2 regions of the Kitasatospora sp. Ki12 genome follow, and region 2 is predicted to be linked to the other one. Evidence: riboswitches for the same ligand, from Rfam matches in the RefSeq annotation. Region 2 holds a riboswitch; the other holds the start of a gene.

Region 1 (11,036 bases), on a different contig from region 2:
TCCTCTGGGGCCACCTCGGCTGACCGCCCGCCCGACAGGCGCGAAAACGCGGTGGACACCTGTCCGGGCTCCGGTCATAGTCGCCGGGTGCCGACCATTCCCCCGCATCCCGGTCCCCCGTACCCCCGCCGCTTCGCCTGGGCGAGCCGCAACTTCCGTATCCAGACCGCCGCCACCGTGATCAGCGGCCTGGGCAACGCCGGCGCCCCCATCGCCACCGCCTTCGCCGTCCTCGATGACGGCGGCAGCACCACCGAGGTCGGCTACGTCACCGCCGCGCGCCTGCTGCCCACCGTGCTGCTCCTGGTGCTCGGCGGCGCCCTGGCCGACCGCATGCCGCGGCACCGGATCATGGTCGCCGCCAACCTGTTCAGCGGTGCCTCCCAGGCCGTCCTGGCCGCCCTGGTGCTGGCCGGGCACGCGCAGCTCTGGCACCTGCTGCTGCTCTCGGCCGCGGGCGGCGCCGGCTACGCGCTCTACTCCCCGGCCTCCGGCGGCATGATCATGCAGGCCGTCCCCGAGGAGCACGCCGCCCGCGCCTTCTCGGTCTTCCGGATGGGCCAGAACGCCTCCCAGATCGGCGGCGCCGCCCTCGGCGGAGCGCTCACCGCCGCCTTCGGCCCGGGCTGGGTGCTCGCCCTGGACGCCCTCTGCTTCCTGATCGCCGCCGGGCTGCGCTTCTTCCTGGAGCCGGAGACGGCCCCCGCCTCCTCGGGCGGCGGCATGCTGCGCGACCTGCGCGAGGGCTGGCGGGAGTTCGCCGCCCGCCGCTGGCTCTGGGTGGTCGTCCTGCAGTTCTCCGTCCTGGTCGCCTGCATCGGCGCGGTCGAGTCGGTGTACGGGCCCGCCGTCGCCAAGGAGCGGCTCGGCGGCGCGGGCGCCTGGGGCGTGGCGATGGCCGCCTACGGCGTCGGCCTGGTGGTCACCGGCCTGCTGATGGCGCGCTGGCGTCCGCGCCGGCTCCTGCTGGTCGGCAACTGGGGCGTGTTCCTCTTCGGCGTGCCCGCGCTCGCCCTCGCCGCCGCCGTACCGCTGCCGCTGCTGATCGCCGCGATGTTCCTCTCCGGCGCCGGCGTCACCGTCTTCGGCGTCAACTGGATGGTCGCGCTGCGCCAGGAGATCCCGGCGGAGATGTTCTCCCGGGTCGCGGCGTACGACGAACTGGGCTCCTACTCGCTCGCCCCGATCGGCACCGCGCTGGCCGGCCCGGCCGCCGTGGCGCTCGGGCTGAGCGGCGCGCTCTGGACCTGTGCCGTCGCCTGCCTGGTGCTCAGCGCCGCCGTCCTGCTGGATCCGCAGGTGCGCCGGCTGAGCCGCCGTAGCACCACCGACGCACCGGAGCCCGCCGCCGAGCCCGTACCCACGTCGTGAGCGCCCTGTGCGCCCCGCGTGCGCCCGTCCGTGAGCAACCACCGGTACGGGTGGTTCGTCCGGACAGGTAGGAAACACGACCGCTCTGGGGGGCCACCGGTGCCGAAGCCACTGCTGTTCCTGGACGTCGACGGCGTCCTGAACCCGGTCTGCCCGCATCCGGACGCCGGGTTCGACACCCACACGCTGCTGGGCTACGCCGTCCTGCTCTCCGCCCGGCACGGCGCGTGGCTGCGCGAGCTCGCCGGGACGTACGAACTGGTCTGGGCCACCACCTGGGAGGAGGACGCCAACACCCACATCGCCCCGGCGATCGGCCTGGACCCGCTCCCGGTGGTCCGATTCAGCGGCTACGTCCCGCAGCCCGGCGACCCGCGCGTCCCGCTGATGGAGCTGTTCTCCGCCCAGAAGTGGGCACCGCTGCTGCGCTACGCCGACGGCCGTCCGTTCGCCTGGGTGGACGACGTCATCCCCGCCCGGCTGGTCCGCAGGTCGCTCTGGCGCCGGGACCGCCTGCTGCTGCCGATCGACCCCGGCCAGGGCCTGGAGCGCCGGCACGTCGACCGCCTGCTGACCCGCCCGCCGCGCGGCCAGGCCCTCCCCGGCGGGGCGCTCAGGGGGTCGGCAGCCAGCTGACGTGCCCAGCCAGCAGCGCGTACCCGACGAAGGCCACCGTGTCGATCAGCGCGTGCGCGACCACCAGCGGCATCACCCGCCCCCAGCGCCGGTACAGCAGGCAGAACACCGCCCCCATCACCATGTTGCCGACCAGCCCGCCGACCCCCTGGTACAGGTGGTACGAGCCGCGCAGCACCGAACTGGCCACCACCGCGGCCGGCCAGGACCACCCCAACTGCCCCACCCGGCGCAGCAGGTAGCCGAGGACGACGACCTCCTCCAGGATCGCGTTCTGCCAGGCCGACAACAGCAGCACCGGCACCCGCCACCAGACGTCCGGCAGCCCCGAGGGCGCCACCGTCAGGTTGTAACCGGCCGCCTGCGAGGCCAGGTACAGCGCCAGCCCCGACCCGCCGATCGCGGCCGCCACGGCGGCGCCCCGGCCCAGGTCGCGCAGCTTCTGCCCGAGGTCGAAGCCCAGCACCCGCAGCGCGACGCCCTCGCGCAGCAGCAGGTAGCCGACCAGCACCACCGGCATCAGGCCGCGCCCGATGTAGTACAGCTGCCACACCAGGTCGAGCCAGGGCCGCCCGGGCGCCCGCGAGCCGTTCAGCGTGGCGACCTGCTGACCGAGCCGGACCGGCTCGGTGAGCGAGCCCGCGAAGCTGATCAGCGCGCTGATCCCGCTGGCGCCGAGCGAGAGGCCGAGGACGATCAGCAGCTCCGCCCCGAGCCGCCCGCGGGTGGGCTGCGCGGTCTCCGGCGCGGTCGGGACGGTGGTCACAAGGGGGCTCCAGCGGACGGGCGGTCGCTCCGGCCGTCGGCCGACCGCCGGAGCGATCATCCTGACACAGCGGATGCCCCGGCCCGTCGGCCGGGAGCGCGGCCACTACCCCACCGGCCAGGTGTGCACCGGCTCCCCGCCGCGCATGTGCTCGGCGTAGCGCCGGGTCATCGCCGCGAGCGCCGCCGGCCGGTCCATCCCGTACTGCTCGCGCAGCCGGTGGAAGGTCGCGCTCTGCCAGGTCGCGCCGTTGGTGCGGCGCAGGCAGCGCTGCTCGATGATGCCCAGGTAGCGGTCCCGGTCGGCCGGTTCCACGCCCCACTCGTCGAGGCCCTGGTAGGCCATCGGCAGCAGCTCGCCGAGCACCAGGTCGACGGCGGACACCGTCTGCAGCCCGCCGCCGCGCCCGGCCCGGCCGGGGCGCGGCCACTGGAACACCGCGTCGATGCCGTACCGGGCGCCCTGCCGGAAGTTCTCGTCGGCCCGCTCGAACGGCAGCCTGCTCCAGATCGGCCGGGGCTGCTCGGCGAGCACCCGCACCAGCCCGTAGTAGAAGGCGGCGTTGGCGAGCGTGTCGGCCACCGTCGGCCCGGCCGGCAGCGCCCGGTTCTCCACCCGCAGGTGCGCCACCCCGCCGGAGACGTCGTAGATGGGCCGGTTCCAGCGGTAGATGGTGCCGTTGTGCAGCCGCATCTCGGCGAGCTTGGGCGCACCGCCGGAGGCCAGCACCTTCAGCGGGTCCTCGTCGTCGCAGATCGGCAGCAGCGCGGGGAAGTACCGCAGGTTCTCCTCGAACAGGTCGTACGCCGAGTCCACCCAGCGCTCGCCGAACCAGGTGATGGGGCGCACGCCCTGCGCCTTGAGCTCCGCCGAACGGGTGTCACAGGCCTGCTGGAAGAGCACCGGCCGGGTCTCCCGCCACAGCTCCCGCCCGAACAGGAACGGGGAGTTCGCGCCCAGCGCGAGCTGCGGTCCGCACAGCGCCTGGGCGGCGTTCCACACCGAGGAGAAGCGCTCCGGGGTCACCTGGAGGTGCAGCTGCAGCGAGGTCGCGGCGGCCTCGGCGACCATGGTGATGGACTCCAGCTGGAGGTGCTCGACGCCCTCGATGTCGAGCGCGATCTCCTCCCCCCGGGCGGCCAGGATCTGGTCGCTGAGCAGGGAGTACCGCTGGTTGTGGCTCATCGCGTCCAGTCCGGTGTGGGCGTGCTCCAGCGTCGGCAGGATGCCCACCATGACGATCCTGGCCCCGGCCTCGGCGGCCCGCCGGTCGGCGTAGCGCAGCCCGGTGTCGATCTCCTCGCGCAGGTCCTCGAAGACGTGCCCGCAGAGCCGGTGCGGCGTGATGTTGACCTCGATGTTGAACTTGCCCAGCTCGGTCTGGAAGTCGCTGGAGCCGATCTCGCTCAGCACCTGGGCGTTGTTCATGGCCGGCAGGCCCTGCTCGTCGGCCAGGTTGAGCTCGATCTCCAGCCCCATCACCGCCCGTGGCCGGTCGAAGCGGTCCTCCCGCAGCATCCGTCCCAGCGCCTCCTGACAGGCCTGGAGCTTGCGCCGGTACAGCTGTCGGTCCGCAAGATCAGCCCGAGTCGCCACGACCTTCTCGCCCACGGTCCCCTCCTCATGAGACACCCCGTTGAGCCACCCGGCCGACCGACCGTGCAAGCATCATGCCCACCTCGAAGATCGATACCCGAATGCGTGTACTGGCTTGCAAAGCAAGGAATCTGACGATGATTCAGGCCAACTGCAGACTTGCTCGGCGCCACCGCCTGTGATAAACAGATCACCCTGCGCATCCGTTCGATGGAATTCGCACAGCGCTCCGGCCGGCCCGCCCCCGCCTCGAAAGCCCTCGTCGACGGCGACGGCCGCGCCGGCACCGCGATCCTGCACAACCGGACACGGCCGGGGCCCGTCAGCGAAGACACGCCACGCCACGCCGGTATGCCGCACTCGCACGCCGATCTCGCTTGGAGAGGCGGACCCCGCCATGACTCTGCAGACCCCCCAGCCCCCACCGAGTGCCCTACGCGCGGTCCTGGGCGCACTCGACTCGGAGACCGCGCTGCGCCAGCCCGCCGCCGCAGCACTGCGTCACCCGGCCGGCCCACTGGTCCCCGCACATCCGCTCGCGGTGCACGTCCTGGACGGCCCGCGCCGCCCGAGCTGTCCGCCGCCCGCCGTACCGGCTGGCGCTTCCTGATCAAGGACGGCGCCGAGGTCGCCGCCGCCGCCGAGGTGGTGCAGAGCGTGGAGGGGCACACCTTCTCGCACTTCACCGCCGGCCCCTACCTCGACTCGACGGTCCGGGCGCTGCGCGAGGCCTGGCAGCTCGCCCAGAGCTCCCGGTTCCGCCGGCAGCCGCGCCTGCTGACCTTCCCCGGCCAGTACGCGACGGCCCTCTGGCTGCACGGCCCGGACGCCGGGCCGGACGCCGACCTGCTGATCCCGCTCGCCCCGGCCCCGCTCGGCGTCACCGCCCACCGCGCCTACCCGGCCGCCGAACTGCTGCCGCTGCTCGCGCGGGCCCCGCTCACCGGGCCGCTGCTCCTCGGCTCCCCCTGAAGCGCCCCCGCCGGAACCACCCGCACCCCGACCCCCCGCACCCCCGCCCCACCCGCACCCCCGCCCCACCCGCATCCCACGGGCCGCCGGACCACCCGCCCGGCGGCCCTCAGCCGTGCCCGAGCCCGGGGCCCCGCGGCGTCACCCGAACGGCAACCCCCCGAACGAGGCACCCGCCATGGCCCGATCGGGCCATCCCCCGCCTGACCCACCGGTGCGTGTTTTCCTCCCGGCTCCACCTGAACGGGTGATCTCTGCCCGGGAGTTGTGGCGCATGTCACGAAATCCCTGCGGGCGCGTCCGCAGATGCCGACACTGGGAACCAGCGTGGAAGGACCACCTGTCCTACCCACTTGAGCGCTGGTCAACACCTGGCCCGCGTGCGGACAGGATCCGACTACCGCGGCGGCCCCCGGACGGCACGACCTCCGGTGACCGCACCACGGGGAGGATCGCAGAGCGAAGCGAGGGTACGTATGTGCCAGCACCGTCCTGAGTGCCCGTCGGCCGAATCCGAGGACAGAGAGGCGGCCGTGTCGGTGGCCTGCCACCCGGAGCAGGGCTGGAGCCTGCTCTGCAACGGCGTCGTCCTGTTCGAGGACACCGGAGAGCTGCTGCCCGACGGCCGGGTGATCGCCCCGCGCCGCCCCGTCGCCCACGCGGCCTGACCGTACGGCCTCACCGCCCGGTCCGGCCGTACGGCGGGAGGCGGGAGCGGCCGCCGATCGGGCGAGTAAGGGCGGGGCCCCGACGGAAGACTCCGCCGGGGCCCCGCCTCGGTCCGAACCGTTCAGCCGTACCGGTTCGTCCCTGCCGTTCCTCAGACGCCGTACTCGTCCAGCGGCGGGCAGGAGCAGACCAGGTTGCGGTCGCCGTAGGCGCCGTCGATCCGGCTCACCGGCGGCCAGTACTTGTCCGCCGGGTTCACGCCCGCCGGGAAGACGGCGTCCTGCCGCGAGTAGCCGTGCGCCCAGTCGCCGGCCAGCGCGGCGGCGGTGTGCGGGGCGTTGCGCAGCGGGTTGTCGTCGGCCGCCCACTCGCCCGAGCCGACCTTGTCGATCTCGGCCCGGATCTCGATCATCGCGTCGCAGAACCGGTCGATCTCGTGCAGGTCCTCGGACTCGGTCGGCTCGATCATCAGCGTGCCGGCCACCGGGAAGGACATCGTCGGCGCGTGGAAGCCGTAGTCGATCAGGCGCTTGGCGATGTCGTCCACCGTCACGCCCGTCTCCTTGGTCAGCGGGCGCAGGTCGATGATGCACTCGTGCGCGACCAGCCCGCCCGGGCCGGTGTAGAGCACCGGGAAGTGCGGCGCCAGGCGCTTGGCGATGTAGTTGGCGTTCAGCACCGCGACCTGGGTCGCGCGCTTGAGGCCCTCGCCGCCCATCAGCCGGACGTACGCCCAGGAGATCGGCAGGATCGCCGCCGAGCCCCACGGCGCGGCCGAGATCGGCCCGACGCCGGTGGCCGGGCCGGCCTCCTCCTGAAGCGGGTGGTTCGGCAGGTACGGCGCCAGGTGGGCGCGCACCGCGACCGGGCCGACGCCCGGGCCGCCGCCGCCGTGCGGGATGCAGAAGGTCTTGTGCAGGTTCAGGTGCGAGACGTCCGCGCCGAACTTGCCCGGCTTGGCGAGGCCGACCAGCGCGTTCAGGTTGGCGCCGTCCACGTAGACCTGGCCGCCGGCCTCGTGCACCAGGGCGCAGATGTCGGTGATCTGGGTCTCGTACACGCCGTGGGTCGACGGGTAGGTGACCATCAGCACCGACAGGTTGTCACGGTGCTGCTCGATCTTGGCCTTCAGGTCCTCGACGTCCACATCGCCGTCGACCAGGGTCTTCACCACGACCACCCGCATGCCGGCCATCACGGCGGAGGCCGCGTTGGTGCCGTGCGCGGAGGACGGGATCAGGCAGATGTCGCGCTGGGTGTCGCCGTTGGCGTGGTGGTAGGCGCGGACGGCCAGCAGGCCGGCCAGCTCGCCCTGCGAGCCGGCGTTCGGCTGGATCGACACGGCGTCGTAGCCGGTGACCTCGACCAGCTGCTGCTCCAGCTGGCGGATCAGGGTGAGGTAGCCCTGGGCCTGCTCGATCGGCGCGAAGGGGTGCAGCTGACCGAACTCCGGCCAGGTCACCGCCTCCATCTCGGTGGTCGCGTTGAGCTTCATGGTGCAGGAGCCCAGCGGGATCATGCCGCGGTCCAGCGCGTAGTCCCGGTCCGACAGGCGGCGCAGGTAGCGCAGCATGGCGGTCTCGGAGCGGTGGCTGTGGAAGACCGGGTGGGTCAGGTACTCGTCCTCGCGCAGCAGCGCGGCGGGCAGCGCGTCGGCGGTCTCGGGGACCTCGACCGGCTCGACGCCGAACGCGGCCCAGACGGCGGCCAGGTGCTCGCGGGTGGTGGTCTCGTCGGCGGAGACGGAGATCCGGTCCGCGCCGTCCTGGTACAGGTTGACGCCGTTGGCGCGGGCGGCGGCGGCGATCTCGGCGGCGCGGCCCGGGACGACGGCGGTGACGGTGTCGAAGAACTCGCCGTGCAGCAGCTCGACGCCGCCGGCCCGCAGGCCCTCGGCGAGGGCGGCGGCGTAGCGGTGGGTGCGGCGGGCGATGTCGGCCAGGCCGTCGGGGCCGTGGTAGACGGCGTACATCGAGGCCATGACGGCGAGCAGCACCTGGGCGGTGCAGATGTTGCTGGTGGCCTTCTCGCGGCGGATGTGCTGCTCGCGGGTCTGCAGCGCCAGGCGGTAGGCGCGGTTGCCGTCGGAGTCGACGGAGACGCCGACCAGGCGGCCGGGCAGCGAGCGGGCGTACTCGGCGCGCACCGACAGGTAGCCGGCGTGCGGGCCGCCGAAGCCCATCGGCACGCCGAAGCGCTGCGAGGTGCCGCAGGCGATGTCGGCGCCCAGCGAGCCCGGGGACTTGAGCAGGGTCAGCGCCAGCAGGTCGGCGGCGACGGCGACGATCGCGCCCAGGCCGTGCGCCTGCTCGATCACCGGGGTGAGGTCGCGGACCACACCGGTGGCGCCCGGGTACTGCAGCAGCACGCCGAAGACGCCGCGCTCGGCGATCTCGGCCGGGATGCCCTCGGACAGGTCGGCGACGACGACCTCGACACCGGTCGGCACGGCCCGGGTGTTGATCACCGCGACGGTCTGCGGCAGGGTCTCGGCGTCGACCAGGAAGACGCCGCCCTTGACCTTGGTGACGCGGCGGGCCAGCGCCATCGCCTCGGCGGCCGCGGTGCCCTCGTCGAGCAGCGAGGAGCCGGAGGTCGGCAGGCCGGTCAGGTCGGAGACCAGGGTCTGGAAGTTGAGCAGCGCCTCCAGGCGGCCCTGCGAGATCTCCGGCTGGTACGGCGTGTACGCGGTGTACCAGGCCGGGTTCTCCATGACGTTGCGGAGGATCACCGGCGGGGTGAAGGTGCCGTAGTAGCCCAGGCCGATCATCGGCTGGAGCACCTGGTTGCGGCCGGCCAGCTCGCGCAGCTCGGCGAGGACCTGGGCCTCGGTCCGGCCGGCGGGCAGGTCCAGGCCGGTGATGGAGCGGATCGCCTCGGGGACGGCCGTGGTGGCGAGCTCGTCCAGCGAGCCGTAGCCGATGGACGCCAGCATCTTGTCCTGCGCGGCGGCGTCGGGGCCGATGTGGCGGTTCTCGAACGGGCTGGCCAGCTCAAGTTCGGTGAGGGTCGAGGCGCCGGTGGGGCGTCCCGCGTTCGGCTGGGCGTTCATGGTGGTCGAGGCCTCCTGGTCACGGACCGGCGGGGGTACGCACGCCGGCCGGCCTTGCCCGCTGCGGACAGCGGCTCAGCCGAGGCGGGCGGACCCGTCAGGCCTCCCCCTCTGTCATCGGGACCTGAGAGCTTCGCCCGCACGGCGCGCTGTGGGCGCTCCGTCGGCTTGCACCGTCGGTGAGGGTGGTGATCGCCGGCTCCCGCGCCGACACTCCTGCCCTGCTTTCCAGAGTGACCTACCCCACACGGTACGGATGCCTGAGAGATTCCGGGGAGGAGTTGCTCCTTCGGCGCTCCGACCAGCGCATTTCGCGGTCGGAGACTCTCCCGAGCGGGCTCTGCGGTCGCCGCCCAGGGTACCAGCGGGAGGCCTTCCGATCACGGGTGCTTCCGGTCACCCCGGGTCTACGCGCGTCCCCCGGACGGCCCAGCGCGCAGCCCGTCCGGCGCACCCCGGTCGCGCCCGTCCGATTCATGGCCTTTGGTGTGAAGTGGCGGACGGGACGGGTGATCAGGCCGCCGTCCTGCGGGAGTTCCGCAGGCTCAGCGCACTGGAGGAAAGAGTGCAGACCGACATCGACCCCCGGGACCTCATCGGCCACAAGGCGGTCGACCGCAACGGAGACAAGATCGGCACGGTCGACGAGGTGTACCTCGACGACGCCACCGGCCGGCCCGAGTGGGCCGCCGTCCGCACCGGCATCTTCGGCCGGGACGCCTTCGTCCCGCTCACCACGAGCGAGTTCTCCGGCGAGGAGCTCCGGGTGCCGTACGACAAGTCACTGGTCAAGGAGTCCCCGGACTTCGGCGTGGGCCAGCACCTGTCCCCCGCCCAGGAGCTCCAGCTCTACCGCTACTACGGCCTCGACACCCCGGCGGACGGCCACCCGTCGGGCGAGCACGGCGAGGGCCGCGACCGGGCCGCCGGGCCCGACCTCGACTTCGGCACCGCCCCGGCCGCCGCCGTCGCGCCCGCCGCGGCCACCACCATCGCCAAGCCGCACGCCTTCCGCTCCCCCGAACCCGCCCCGACCGACACCAGCACCGCCCCGGAGGCCCACGTGCGGACCCTCAGCACCCCCGCTCCCGCTCCCGCCGTCACACCCGCCGTCGAGCCGAAGCCGCACCCGGCCCCGCACGCCGCCCCGCATCCGACACCCGCCGCGACGGGCACCGCGCCCACCACCGGCACCGCCCCGGCCGCCCCCGCCGGCCCGGTCGAGATCACCTGCCGCGAGGAGCGGCTGGACGTCACCACCGAGTGGCACACCGTCGGTACCGCGAAGCTGCGCAAGTACGTGACGACCGAGCAGATCGAGCGCCGGGTCCCGGTGGTGCGCGAGCGCGTCCGGGTCGAGCGGATGCCGGTCAGCGAGGCCGAGCGCGCCTCCCTCACCGAGAAGGACATCGCCGAGGCCGTCGAGGAGGTCACCCTCCGTGAGGAACGCCCGGTGGTCCGCAAGTACCTCGCGCCCATCGAGCGGGTCCGCCTGGTCGTCGAGCGCTACACCGCCGAGGAGGTGATCCGGGACGAGCTCCGCCGGGAGCACGTCGAGGTGCACGACGACACCACGCCCCCGGACGCCGCCCCGGCTCCGTCGACGACCACGCCGGCCGCGGACACCCCCCGCCCGTCCGCGCTGCGCCCGCTCGTCTGACCGCCCCACCCGAAGGGCCCCGACCACCCGCGGTCGGGGCCCTTCGCCGTGCCCGGCCACGCCGCCCACGCCCACCCGGGCCACCCCGGGGGGCCTGCCTCTTCCCCCCTTTGCCAAAGCTTAACCACTCGATATTTGACACTCTGAAGTATCTCTGGGCATGGTTACTTCAGTTCATTCACTATGTACGGGAGGAAGCAACCGTGAGTGAGGCACCACAGCCCACCACCGCGGCCGAGAAGCAGAGCAACGCCCGGGTCCTGCCGGCCCTCATCCTGGCGATGCTGTCGTTCAGCGTGGTGCAGACCGCGGTC
Region 2 (11,036 bases):
CGGCGATCTCCACGACCTTGCCGAGGTACATCACGGCGACCCGGTCCGAGACGTGCCGGACCACCGAGAGGTCGTGCGCGATGATCAGATAGGTCAGGCCGAGCTCCTTCTGGAGGTCGTCCAGCAGGTTGACCACCTGCGCCTGGATCGAGACGTCCAGGGCCGAGACCGGCTCGTCCGCGACGATCATCTTCGGCTTCAGGGCGAGCGCCCGGGCGATGCCGATGCGCTGGCGCTGGCCGCCGGAGAACTCGTGCGGGTAGCGGTTGTAGTGCTCGGGGCTGAGGCCGCACAGCTCCAGCAGCTCCTGGACGGCCTTCTTGAGCCCGCCCGCCGGGACCGCGTCCTGCAGCTTGAACGGCGCGCCGACGATGGTGCCGACGGTGTGCCGGGGGTTCAGCGAGGAGTACGGGTCCTGGAAGATCATCTGAATGTCGCGGCGCAGCGGCCGCATCGCCCCGGCGCTCAGGTGGGTGATGTCGGTGCCCTCGAACTCGATCTTCCCGCCGGTCGGCTCGTCGAGCCGGGTGACGAGCCGGCCCATGGTCGACTTGCCGCAGCCGGACTCGCCGACGACGCCGAGCGTCTCGCCCGCGTTGACGGTGAAGTCGATGCCGTCGACGGCCCGGACCGCGCCGGTCTGGCGCCGCATCAGTCCGCCGCGGATCGGGAAGTGCCGGGTCAGGCCCGTCACCTTCAGCAGCGGCTCGCGGTCGGGGGCGGGGGCCGGCGACGGGATCGGCGCCGTCTGGGTGTCCGTCATCGGTTCTCTCCAGAAAGGTGGTACGAGGCCGGGCTCACAGCCGGGGCGCGATCTCTTCGGCGAAGATGCGGTGCCGCTCGTCGGCCGGCAGGTGGCAGGCCGCGAAGTGCCCGGGCGCGGCCTCGGCCAGCACCGGGAGCTCGCCGGTGGAGCGCCCGTCGGTCAGGGCGGCGTACGGGCAGCGCGGGTGGAAGGCGCAGCCCGTCGGCACGTTGATCAGGCTGGGCGGGGTGCCCTTGACCGGGACGAGCCGGTCCTGCAGCTCCCGGTCCAGGCGCGGCATCGAGCCCAGCAGGCCCCAGGTGTAGGGGTGTTCGGGCGCGTCGAAGAGGGTCTCGGCCGGCCCGCGCTCGACGCACTTGCCGCCGTACATGACCAGGATGTCGTCGGCCAGTTCGGCGACGACCCCGAGGTCGTGGGTGATGATGATGACGGCGGAGCCGAACTCGTCCTGGAGGTCGCGGATGAGGTCCAGGATCTGCGCCTGGACGGTGACGTCCAGGGCGGTGGTGGGCTCGTCGGCGATCAGCAGCGAGGGGTCGTTGACCAGGGCCATGGCGATCATCGCGCGCTGGCGCATGCCGCCGGAGAACTGGTGCGGGTAGTCGTCCACCCGGCGGTCCGGCTGCGGGATGCCGACCCGGTCGAGCATCTCGATCGCGCGGGTCCTGGCCTGCTTCTTGTTGGCCTCGGGGTGGTGCACCCGGTAGGCCTCGACGATCTGCTGCCCCACCGTGTAGTAGGGGTGCATCGCGGTCAGCGGGTCCTGGAAGATCATCGCCATCTGGCGGCCGCGCAGCTGGCGCACCCGGTCCGGGCCGGCGGTGATCAGGTCCTCGCCGTCGAGCAGGATCTCGCCGCTGATCCGGGCCCGCTTGGAGCGGTGCAGGCCCATGATGCCGAGCGAGGTGACGGACTTGCCGGAGCCGGACTCGCCGACGATGCCGAGGGTGCGGCCCTTGTGCAGGTCGAAGCTGACCCCGTCGACCGAGCGGACCAGGCCGTCGTCGGTGTCGAAGTGGATCCGCAGGTCGCGCACGGACAGGAACGGGTCGCCGGACGGTGCCGATCCGGGAGCGGCGGCTGCCGTGGTCTTCTGGAGCTCGGTCACGAGAGCCTCACCCGGGGGTCGACGAGGGCGTACAGGAGGTCGACCACGAGGTTGCAGGCGACGATGAAGAAGGCGGCCAGCAGGGTGACGCCGAGGATCTTGGGCAGGTCGTTGTCGGAGATCGCCTGGACGGCGAACTGGCCGACGCCCTGGAGCGAGAACACCTGCTCGGTGATCAGCGCACCGCCGAGCAGCAGCCCGAGGTCCATGCCGAAGATGGTGACGATCGGGGTGAGCGCGGCGCGCAGTCCGTGCCGGGTGACGACCTTGCGCTCGACCAGGCCCTTGGCCCGGGCGGTGCGGATGTAGTCCTCGCTCATGGTCTCCAGCATCCCGGCGCGGGTGAGCCGGGCGTAGAGCGCGGAGTAGAGGAAGGCCAGCGAGATCCAGGGGAGGATCAGGTTGCGGGCCCACATCAGCGGGTTGTCGGTGAAGTCGACGTACTGCAGGTTGTCCAGGATCGGCCACTCGTAGCTGAACAGCGTGAGCAGCAGCGCGCCGGTGAAGAAGACCGGCAGCGACACGCCGGCGAGGGCGACGCCCATGGAGATCCGGTCGAAGATCGACCGCGGCTTGAGGGCGGAGACGACGCCGGTGGCGACGCCGGAGACCAGCCACAGCACGGCCGCGCCGGCGGCGAGCGAGACGGTGATCGGGATCCGCTTGGACAGCTCGGGCCAGACCTCCAGGTGGTTCTTGAAGGAGTAGCCGAAGCAGGGCACGTGGCAGGTGGCCGGTTCCGGCCCGAACTTGTACTCGGCGCCGCTGACCAGCCCCTTGAGGAAGTTCCAGTACTGGGCGTACAGCGGCTGGTCGAGGCCGAGGTTCTGCTTGACCGCCGCGATCGCCTCCGGGGAGGGGTTCTTCCCGATGTACTGGGCGGCCAGTTGGTCGGCCGTCTCGCCGGCGAAGCGCGGGAGCAGGAAGAAGATCGCGAAGGTGACCGCGCTGACGACCAGCAGCAGAATCACCGCAGCGAAGATCCTGCGGATGATGTAGGCAAACACAGTTGGGCGGCTCCGGCGGCCCGCCGCCGTCCGGGATCCTCCGGACGGCGGCGGGCGCCGCTGCCTTCACCTGCCTTCAGGGATGCGGAGCCAGGCTCTTACTTGGCGGAGCCGATGTTCAGGTAGTCGTACTCGCCCGAGAACGCCGGGGTGGAGGCCAGGTTGGTGGCGCTGTCCGGGCGGTACAGGAAGACCTTGAAGTAGGTCAGCGGGACGATGACGGCCTGCTCCATGACCTTCTTGTCGATGTCGCCGTAGATCTTCTCGCGGGCGGCCTTGTCCGGGTTGACGGCCGCGTCGTCGATCAGCTTGTTGACGGACGGGTCGTTCAGCTGGGACAGGTTGCTGTTACCGGAGGCCTTGATCGCGCGGCCGTCGACGACCTGCTGCAGGAAGCCGTAGCCGGTCGGCCAGTCCGCGCCCCACTGCATCATCATCAGACCGATGTTGTGGTCCTGGGTGAACTGCGGCGCGCCGGCGCTGTCGGTCAGGTACTTGCCCTGCGGGTACTGCTGGATCTCGGCGTTGATGCCGACCTTCTTCAGCGCGGCCTGGATCGAGGTGGCGGCGGCGACCTCGGTGGCGCGCTCGGTGCGGGCCGACAGGACGGTGTTGATGCCGTCCTTGCCGCAGGCCTTCAGGGCGTCCTTGGCCTTGGCCTCGTCACCCTTGTTGTCCTTGGTCTCGTACAGGTTGAAGTCCTGGTGGCCCGGGATGTCCGGCGGGAGCACCGTGTTGGCGATCTGGCCGCGGATCGGGCCGCCCTCGGCGGTCTGCACCGAGACCTTGTCGATCGCGAACTGGACGGCCTTGCGGCACTCGACGTTGTCGAACGGCGCGACCTTGGAGTTGATCGCCAGGTAGACCAGACGGCCGCCGTAGGCGTTGTCGGTCTTGGCCTTCAGCTTCGGGTTCTGCAGGATCTGCGCCTGGGTCTGCGGGTCGACACCGCCACCCACCAGGTCGACCTGGGCGTTGCCGGCCAGCAGGTCCTTGTCGATGGTGGCCTGGTCGATGTTCATCTTGAGCTGGATCTTGTCCGGCAGCTGCTTCCGGATCGGGTCCGTGCTCTTGTCCCAGTTGGTGTTCGGGACCAGGGTGGCCTGCTTGCCGTCCTCGTAGGACTCGAACTTGAAGGAGCCCGAGGACACGATGTGCTTGACGTAGTCGGCACCGGTGTCCTTGGCCTGCGGGACCGGCGCGGTCTGCGGGGCGCTCACCAGGTAGTCGAAGTCCGCGAACGGGTGCTGCAGGTGGAAGACGATCGTGGTGTCGTCGGGGGTCTCGATCGACTTCAGATCACCTTCCTTGTCCTTGTACGGGCCCGCGTACGGCGTCGGGTTGTCCACCAGCAGGTCGTGGAAGTAGGTCGGGCCGTTGGAGTTCACGTCCGGCGCGAAGTTGGAGCGCTCGACGGCGTACTTGACGTCCTTCGAGGTGATCGGCGTGCCGTCGTCGTACTTCAGGCCCTTGCGGAGCTTGTACGTCCAGCTCAGGCCGTCCGCGCTCGGCTGGCCCATCGACTCGGCGAGGTCCGGGACGAGCTTGTTGCCCTCCTCGCCGGCGGCCGGGTTGAAGGTGGTCAGCGGCCGGGCGTACAGGCGCGAGAAGTTGTAGATGTACGCGTAGTACGTGTTGCCCGGGTCGAGCGAGTCCGGGGTGCCCTTCATCTCGAAGGTGACCGTCCCGCCCTTCTTGTCCGAGGCGTTGACGATGTTCTTGGTGGCCGCGTCGGCACCGGCGCCCGCGGCGGAGGACGAGGAGGAGTCGCCGCTCTTCGACGAGCTGGAGCAACCGGTGACGACCAGGACCGCGGCGGCGGCCATTGCGGTCAGGGCGACGGTACGGGACCTACGCATGGGTGAGATCAACCCCTTGAGGATGTGGAGGAGGGAGGGTCTGACGCGGCGTCAGTTGCTCTTGGGATCGAGGGCGTCGCGCAGCCCGTCGCCGAGCAGGTTGAAGGCGAGCACGGTGATGAAGATCGCCAGACCGGGGACGACCATGTACTGGGGGTCCACCTGGTAGTACCGGATCGCGTCCTGGAGCATTCCGCCCCAGGAGGCCTGGGGCGGCTGGATGCCGACACCGAGGAAGCTCAGCCCGGCCTCGAAGAGGATGTTGGTCGGGATCAGCAGGGTCGAGTAGACCAGGATCGGACCGACCAGGTTGGGCAGCAGCTCCTTGAACAGGATGAACGGGCCGCGGGCGCCGAGGCTGCGGGCCGCGTGGACGAACTCCCGCTCACGCAGCGAGAGCGTCTGGCCGCGCACGATCCGGCCCATGTAGGGCCAGTTGAAGAAGCCGATCACGAAGATCAGCACCATCATGTGCAGCGGCAGGCCGTGCAGGCCGAACGCGCCGCCCTGCAGCGAGGTCGAGATCGCGATCGCGAACAGCAGCAGCGGGAAGGCGAGGAAGACGTCCATGACGCGGCTGATCAGCGTGTCCACCCAGCCGCCGTAGTAGCCGGCCATGATGCCGAGCACGGTGCCGATGGTGTTGGACAGCAGGGTCGCGCCGAAGGCGACCAGCAGGGAGACCCAGGAGCCCTCGATGACGCGGGTGAGCAGGTCACGGCCCTGCAGGGGGTCGACGCCGAGCGGGTGGTCCAGGCTCATGCCGCCCCAGTCGCCGAGCGGCAGACCGCCCAGGTTGGCGTCCAGGAGGTCCTGGTGGAGGGCGTCCGGGTCGAGCCCGAACAGCGACTCGATCGGCTTGGCCAGAACGGCGAGGAGGATCAGGAGGATCACCACGACGCCGCCGGCGACGGCGGCCTTGTCCCGCTTGAAGCGGGTCCAGGCGATTTGACCGAGGGAGCGGCCCTCGATCGTCTTGGCCGGGCCGTCGGGGGCTGCTGCCTCCGGTTCGTTCCCGGCGGTGGTCACGGATGCGGTCATGGTCAGTTGGTCCCCTCGCCGACGGTGGCCGGCCCACGGGTGCCGGTCGCCGGCTTCGGCGCTGCGGCTGCGGACGTGCGAAAGGTGCTAGCTGGAGCGGGTGTTCGCGGCAGTGCGTCGTGCACAGGCACTGCCGCCACGCGGGATGGGCTTCGCGTGGACGAGCAGGTCGGCGTACGCGCTCACCTTTGTGGGGCTCCGAATGCGCGGTGCGTTGCGCAGAACTCTCTGCCATGCGACTTGGCTTACGCCAGACCTGACAACCGACAGATGCCCAACTGTGATCTGCTGGCATGCACGTCGCCGATCTGCGGCATATCCCTCTTCACACGCCTGTAACAAGCATGTCAAGATGCGCTGATACCGGAATCGGAAATTCGTCCGGAAAGCATCGAAGCCGACCTGACGGGTGGTCAAGTCGGCTTCGCGGCGGTATTCCCGGCCGGGCGGTTCGGCGATCAGCGCCCGGGGTAGCCCGGCCACGGCTGCTGGGGCTGCTGCCAGCCCGGCGCGGGCGGCTGCGTCCCGTAGCCGTACCCCGGCATCGGCTGCCCGGGCATCGACTGCCCCGGGTACGCCGGCGGCGGCACCGGCGGGTACGGACCGGTCGCCGGACGTCCGGCCTCCCGGTCGAAGAACGGCCGCGCGTTGGCGCGCATCCACAGCGCCACCGGGTCGTACTCGTCCGACATCGCCACCGTGGACACCGCCAGCCCCTCCGGGGCCACCGCGATCGCCCGCTGCATCAGCGCGCGCACCGCCTCCACCGCCGGCGGAGAGCTCTCGTACAGGTCCAGGCCGATCGCCAGGTACGGCTCCCCCACCGCCGGCTGCACCCAGGCCCGGCGCAGCGCCCGGACCGCGCGCACCTCGCCGGCCTGGCGCTCCAGCAGCGCGAAGAACTGCTGGGCGTTGAGCTGCGGCTCGCTCAGCTTCAGTGGCCCGGCCGGCAGCCGGTCCAGGCCCGCCGCGATCCGCCGCAGGTCCGCCCAGGGCACGCCGACGCCGCCGCCGGGCGCGTGCGGGTTGAGCCACAGGCCCCAGCGGGTGCGGTACAGCGAAGCGGCGATCTCCCGGCCCGAGATGACCTCGTGCGCCCGCGCCCAGCCGGAGGAGGCCAGTTGCTCGGGCGAGGTGACGGCCGGCGCGTAGCCGTGGCCGCTGATCTCCATGTTCCCGTACTGGGCGTCCGGGCTGCCCGGTGTACCGTGCCAGAGCAGCATCCAGACCCGGCCGTCCGCCAGCGCGTGCAGCAGCCGCTCGTACGCGTCCCAGCGCTCCGGCGCGACCTCGCGCAGGACCTGCTCCAACGCGCCCGGATCCGTGCCCGGGCGCCCGGCAGGTGCCTGGCCCCAGGGCCCCGGCACCCCTCCCGCTCCCGTTCCCGCACTCATGCGCCCACCTCGCCGCGCCTCTTTCCTCGAACCCGCCGGCCCGTCGGCCGTCTGCACGCACCCTATGGCGCGGCACCGGCCACCGCCACGGCGACGTGCCTACGAACGAACCCCGCTCACGCCCGCGTGTAGAAAGGCATGACCCGGGTGAGCAGCCACTCGACCACCGGGTCCTCGGCGAGGTCGAGCAGTACGAGGTGGACGCCGCCCGGCAGCGGCGCGGTTCCCAGCGCCCGGCCGAGCGCGTCGTTCACCGCGGCCGGGTCGGCCGGGGCCGCCGGATCCAGCTGGACGCCCACGAACATCACCGTCGGCTCGCCCTCGATGCTGGCCAGCGCCCTGCGGGCGGTCAGCACCCCGGGCAGGGCGTGGAGTTCGGCCCGGCAGGCGGCCAGGAAGTGCTCCGGGTCCTCGCCCGGCACCGGCTCCCGCAGCGCCACCCGGCCGCCGGTCGGCGCCGCCGGGTCCTCGACGCCCTCCAGGCGCTCCTCGCGCGGACCGCGGCGCAGCTCGGCCACGCCCTGCGGCGGCACCGGGATGCCCACCGCCGCCTCCGGGTTCACCGCGATGCCCACGCCCAGCGGCAGCCCGCGGGCGAACTCCCAGACCGGCGCGATCGCGAAGGCCATCCCCGGCGCCTGCTGCAGGAACACCTCCTGCGAGGAGAACACCGGCACGTACGGGTCGCCGGCCAGCTCGATGACCGGCAGGTCCAGCGACTGCCCCTGCGGGTCGGCCCCGGCGGGCAGCGGCACCCACACCTGGCTGCGGGCCAGCACCTCGATCACCCGCGGCGTCGCGCCCGGGTCGCCCAGGGCGGCGGTCAGCACCTGCTCCAGCTCGTTGGCCGGCCAGGAGCCGCCCGCCGGTGCCGACTCCGGACCGCCCCACCCCTGCTGCTGCTCCACCGGGTACCCCATGCGCCGCCGATCCGCCCTCTGCCGGTCGGCCGCCCTCTGCGCCGACGCGCAGCAGTCTAGGGGTTCGGCCCGGTCTTCCCAGGGCTGATGTTCGGTACCCGCGCGGTACTACCGGGCCGGCTCCGCCGTACGACCGGGCCGCCTCCGCCGTGTGACCGGGTCCCCTCTCCCTTCCTCGCCCGGGACGTGCCATGATGTGCGCGTCCGACGGCATGCGCCGCGGGCCCCACAACTCCATACCGGCCGCTCGAACCCGCGCGGGAGAGCCCGGAGTGCCGCGTTCGCGGCACAGCCGGCGCCGAAGGAGCAAGTCCTCCCCGGAATCTCTCAGGCCCCCCTACCGCACGGGTTAGGCACATCTGGAAAGCGGCGCACGGCCCTGTCGCGCGCCCACCCACGGTGCAAGCCGCCATGCTGTCCCCCAAGCTGGAAACAGCTGCGGGCCGGCGGGCGGTGAAGCTCTCAGGTTCGACGACAGATGGGGAGACCCACGCCGCCGCATGCCCGCGCGCAGGGTCGGTCCCCGAGCGGGTCCGGTCCGGTGCGTGCACCCCTGAGTGCCCCGACCGAGGAGTTCCTGGCCATGTCGTCCCTCCGCCTGACCGCGCTCGACGCGCTGCACCGCGCCCTCGGCGCGACCATGACCGACTTCGCCGGCTGGGACATGCCGCTGCGTTACGGCAGCGAGCGCGAGGAGCACCTCGCCGTCCGCACCAAGGCCGGTCTGTTCGACCTCTCCCACATGGGCGAGATCACCGTCACCGGCCCGCAGGCCGGCGAGATGCTGGACCACGCGCTGGTCGGCTTCGTCTCCGCGCTGGGTGTGCTGCGCGCCCGCTACACCATGATCTGCGCCGAGGACGGCGGCATCCTGGACGACCTGATCGTCTACCGCCTGCGCGAGGACGCCTTCCTGGTCGTCGCCAACGCCTCCAACGCCCAGCTGGTCCTCGACGAGCTGATCGCCCGCGCCAAGGGCTTCGACGCCGTCGTCACCGACGACCGCGACACCTACGCGCTGATCGCCGTCCAGGGCCCGGAGTCCACCGCGATCCTGGCCGACACCACCGACGCCGACCTGCCCGGCCTCAAGTACTACGCGGTCCTCCCGGCCCAGGTGGCCGGCCGCGAGGTGCTGCTGGCCCGCACCGGCTACACGGGCGAGGACGGCTTCGAGATCTTCTGCCGCCCGGCCGACGCCGAGCCGATCTGGCAGGCCCTGACGGCCGCCGGCGAGGGCCGCGGCCTGATCCCGTGCGGCCTGTCCTGCCGTGACACGCTGCGCCTGGAGGCGGGCATGCCGCTGTACGGGCACGAGCTGTCCACCGACCTCACCCCGTTCGACGCCGGCCTGGGCCGGGTCGTCCGTTTCGACAAGACCACCAACGAGGGTGCCTTCGTCGGCCGCAAGGCGCTGGAGCAGGCCGCCGCCGCGGCCGAGACCAACCCGCCGAAGGTGCTGGTCGGCCTGGTCTCCGAGGGCAAGCGGGTGCCGCGCGCCGAGTACACCGTGGTCTCCGCGGACGGCGCCCCGATCGGCCGGATCACCTCCGGCGCGCCGTCCCCGACGCTGGGGCAGCCGATCGCGATGGCGTACGTCGACGCGGCCCACGCCGCCCCCGGCACCACCGTCGCGGTGGACGTGCGCGGCAAGCACGAGCCGGTCACGGTCGTGGCGCTGCCCTTCTACAAGCGCGCCCGCTGACGCCGCCCCGCTGACGCCCGCGAACGCCCGCTTTTCCGTACCCGCACGTCGAAGCCGTCCACGTGGCGGCCCGCTTCGCCGTACCCGCTTCCCATCCTGGAGAATGACGCCATGAGCAACCCCCAGCACCTGCAGTACACCAAGGAGCACGAGTGGCTGACCGCCGCCGACGCGGACGGTGTCTCCACGATCGGCGTCACCAAGCACGCCGCCGACGCGCTCGGTGACATCGTCTACGTGCAGCTGCCGGCCGTCGGCGACACCGTGACCGCGGGCGAGACCTGCGGCGAGCTGGAGTCCACCAAGTCGGTCAGCGACCTGTACTCCCCGGTGACCGGCGAGGTCACCGAGGTCAACCAGGACGTCCTGGACGACAACGGCCTGGTCAACAGCGCCCCCTTCGAGGGCGGCTGGCTGTTCAAGGTCCGCGTGGAGTCCACCGACGAGCTGCTCAGCGCCGACGAGTACGACGCACTCACCCACAGCAGCTGATCCGCTCGTGACCGGGCGGGCCGCGCGCGCGTCGGCCCGCCCCACCGTGGCCCCCCTTTCCTCCTCCACCGGGAAGAACACACCATGACGGTTCTCAACCAGTCCCTGCACGCCCTCGACCCGGAGATCGCCGCCGCGGTCGACGCCGAGCTGCACCGCCAGCAGACCACGCTGGAGATGATCGCCTCCGAGAACTTCGCCCCGGTGGCGGTCATGGAGGCCCAGGGCTCGGTGCTCACCAACAAGTACGCGGAGGGCTACCCCGGCCGCCGCTACTACGGTGGCTGCGAGCACGTCGACGTGGTCGAGCAGATCGCGATCGACCGCGTGAAGGCCCTGTTCGGCGCCGAGCACGCCAACGTCCAGCCGCACTCGGGCGCGCAGGCCAACGCCGCCGCGATGTTCGCGCTGATCCAGCCGGGCGACACCATCCTGGGCCTGAGCCTGGCCCACGGCGGTCACCTGACCCACGGCATGAAGATCAACTTCTCCGGCAAGCTCTACAACGTGGCCGCGTACCACGTCGACGACAAGACCGGCCAGGTCGACATGGCCGAGGTCGAGCGCCTCGCCAAGGAGCACCAGCCGAAGCTGATCATCGCCGGCTGGTCCGCCTACCCGCGCCAGCTGGACTTCGCCGAGTTCCGCCGGATCGCCGACGAGGTCGGCGCGTTGCTCATGGTGGACATGGCGCACTTCGCCGGCCTGGTGGCCGCCGGGCTGCACCCCAACCCGGTGCCCTTC

The links. A riboswitch is a leader RNA that binds a small molecule or an ion and turns the genes downstream of it on or off. The one in region 2 is predicted to bind glycine.
Region 1: linked by a shared signal. The riboswitch ahead of gcvP (aminomethyl-transferring glycine dehydrogenase) and the one ahead of gcvT (glycine cleavage system aminomethyltransferase GcvT) in region 2 are both predicted to bind glycine.

The regions. Positions count from the first base shown of each region.
Region 1 is NZ_BAAIHT010000003.1:1,122,727-1,133,762, forward strand. It holds gene ACYP53_RS35585 (dienelactone hydrolase family protein) at 1-23, shown strand, start outside; gene ACYP53_RS35590 (MFS transporter) at 88-1,371, shown strand; gene ACYP53_RS35595 (HAD domain-containing protein) at 1,471-2,007, shown strand; gene ACYP53_RS35600 (CPBP family intramembrane glutamic endopeptidase) at 1,985-2,773, opposite strand; gene ACYP53_RS35605 (glutamate--cysteine ligase family protein) at 2,879-4,384, opposite strand; partial or broken gene ACYP53_RS35610 (hypothetical protein) at 4,767-5,341, shown strand; gene ACYP53_RS35615 (DUF5999 family protein) at 5,818-6,009, shown strand; gene gcvP (aminomethyl-transferring glycine dehydrogenase) at 6,162-9,062, opposite strand; glycine riboswitch at 9,167-9,299, opposite strand; glycine riboswitch at 9,301-9,404, opposite strand; gene ACYP53_RS35625 (PRC and DUF2382 domain-containing protein) at 9,556-10,722, shown strand; gene ACYP53_RS35630 (MFS transporter) at 10,926-11,036, shown strand, end outside.
Region 2 is NZ_BAAIHT010000001.1:797,275-808,310, forward strand. It holds gene ACYP53_RS03385 (ABC transporter ATP-binding protein) at 1-763, opposite strand, end outside; gene ACYP53_RS03390 (ABC transporter ATP-binding protein) at 798-1,874, opposite strand; gene ACYP53_RS03395 (ABC transporter permease) at 1,871-2,881, opposite strand; gene ACYP53_RS03400 (ABC transporter substrate-binding protein) at 2,980-4,740, opposite strand; gene ACYP53_RS03405 (ABC transporter permease) at 4,792-5,781, opposite strand; gene ACYP53_RS03410 (enhanced serine sensitivity protein SseB C-terminal domain-containing protein) at 6,240-7,175, opposite strand; gene ACYP53_RS03415 (enhanced serine sensitivity protein SseB C-terminal domain-containing protein) at 7,292-8,095, opposite strand; glycine riboswitch at 8,344-8,448, shown strand; gene gcvT (glycine cleavage system aminomethyltransferase GcvT) at 8,679-9,800, shown strand; gene gcvH (glycine cleavage system protein GcvH) at 9,912-10,292, shown strand; gene glyA (serine hydroxymethyltransferase) at 10,377-11,036, shown strand, end outside.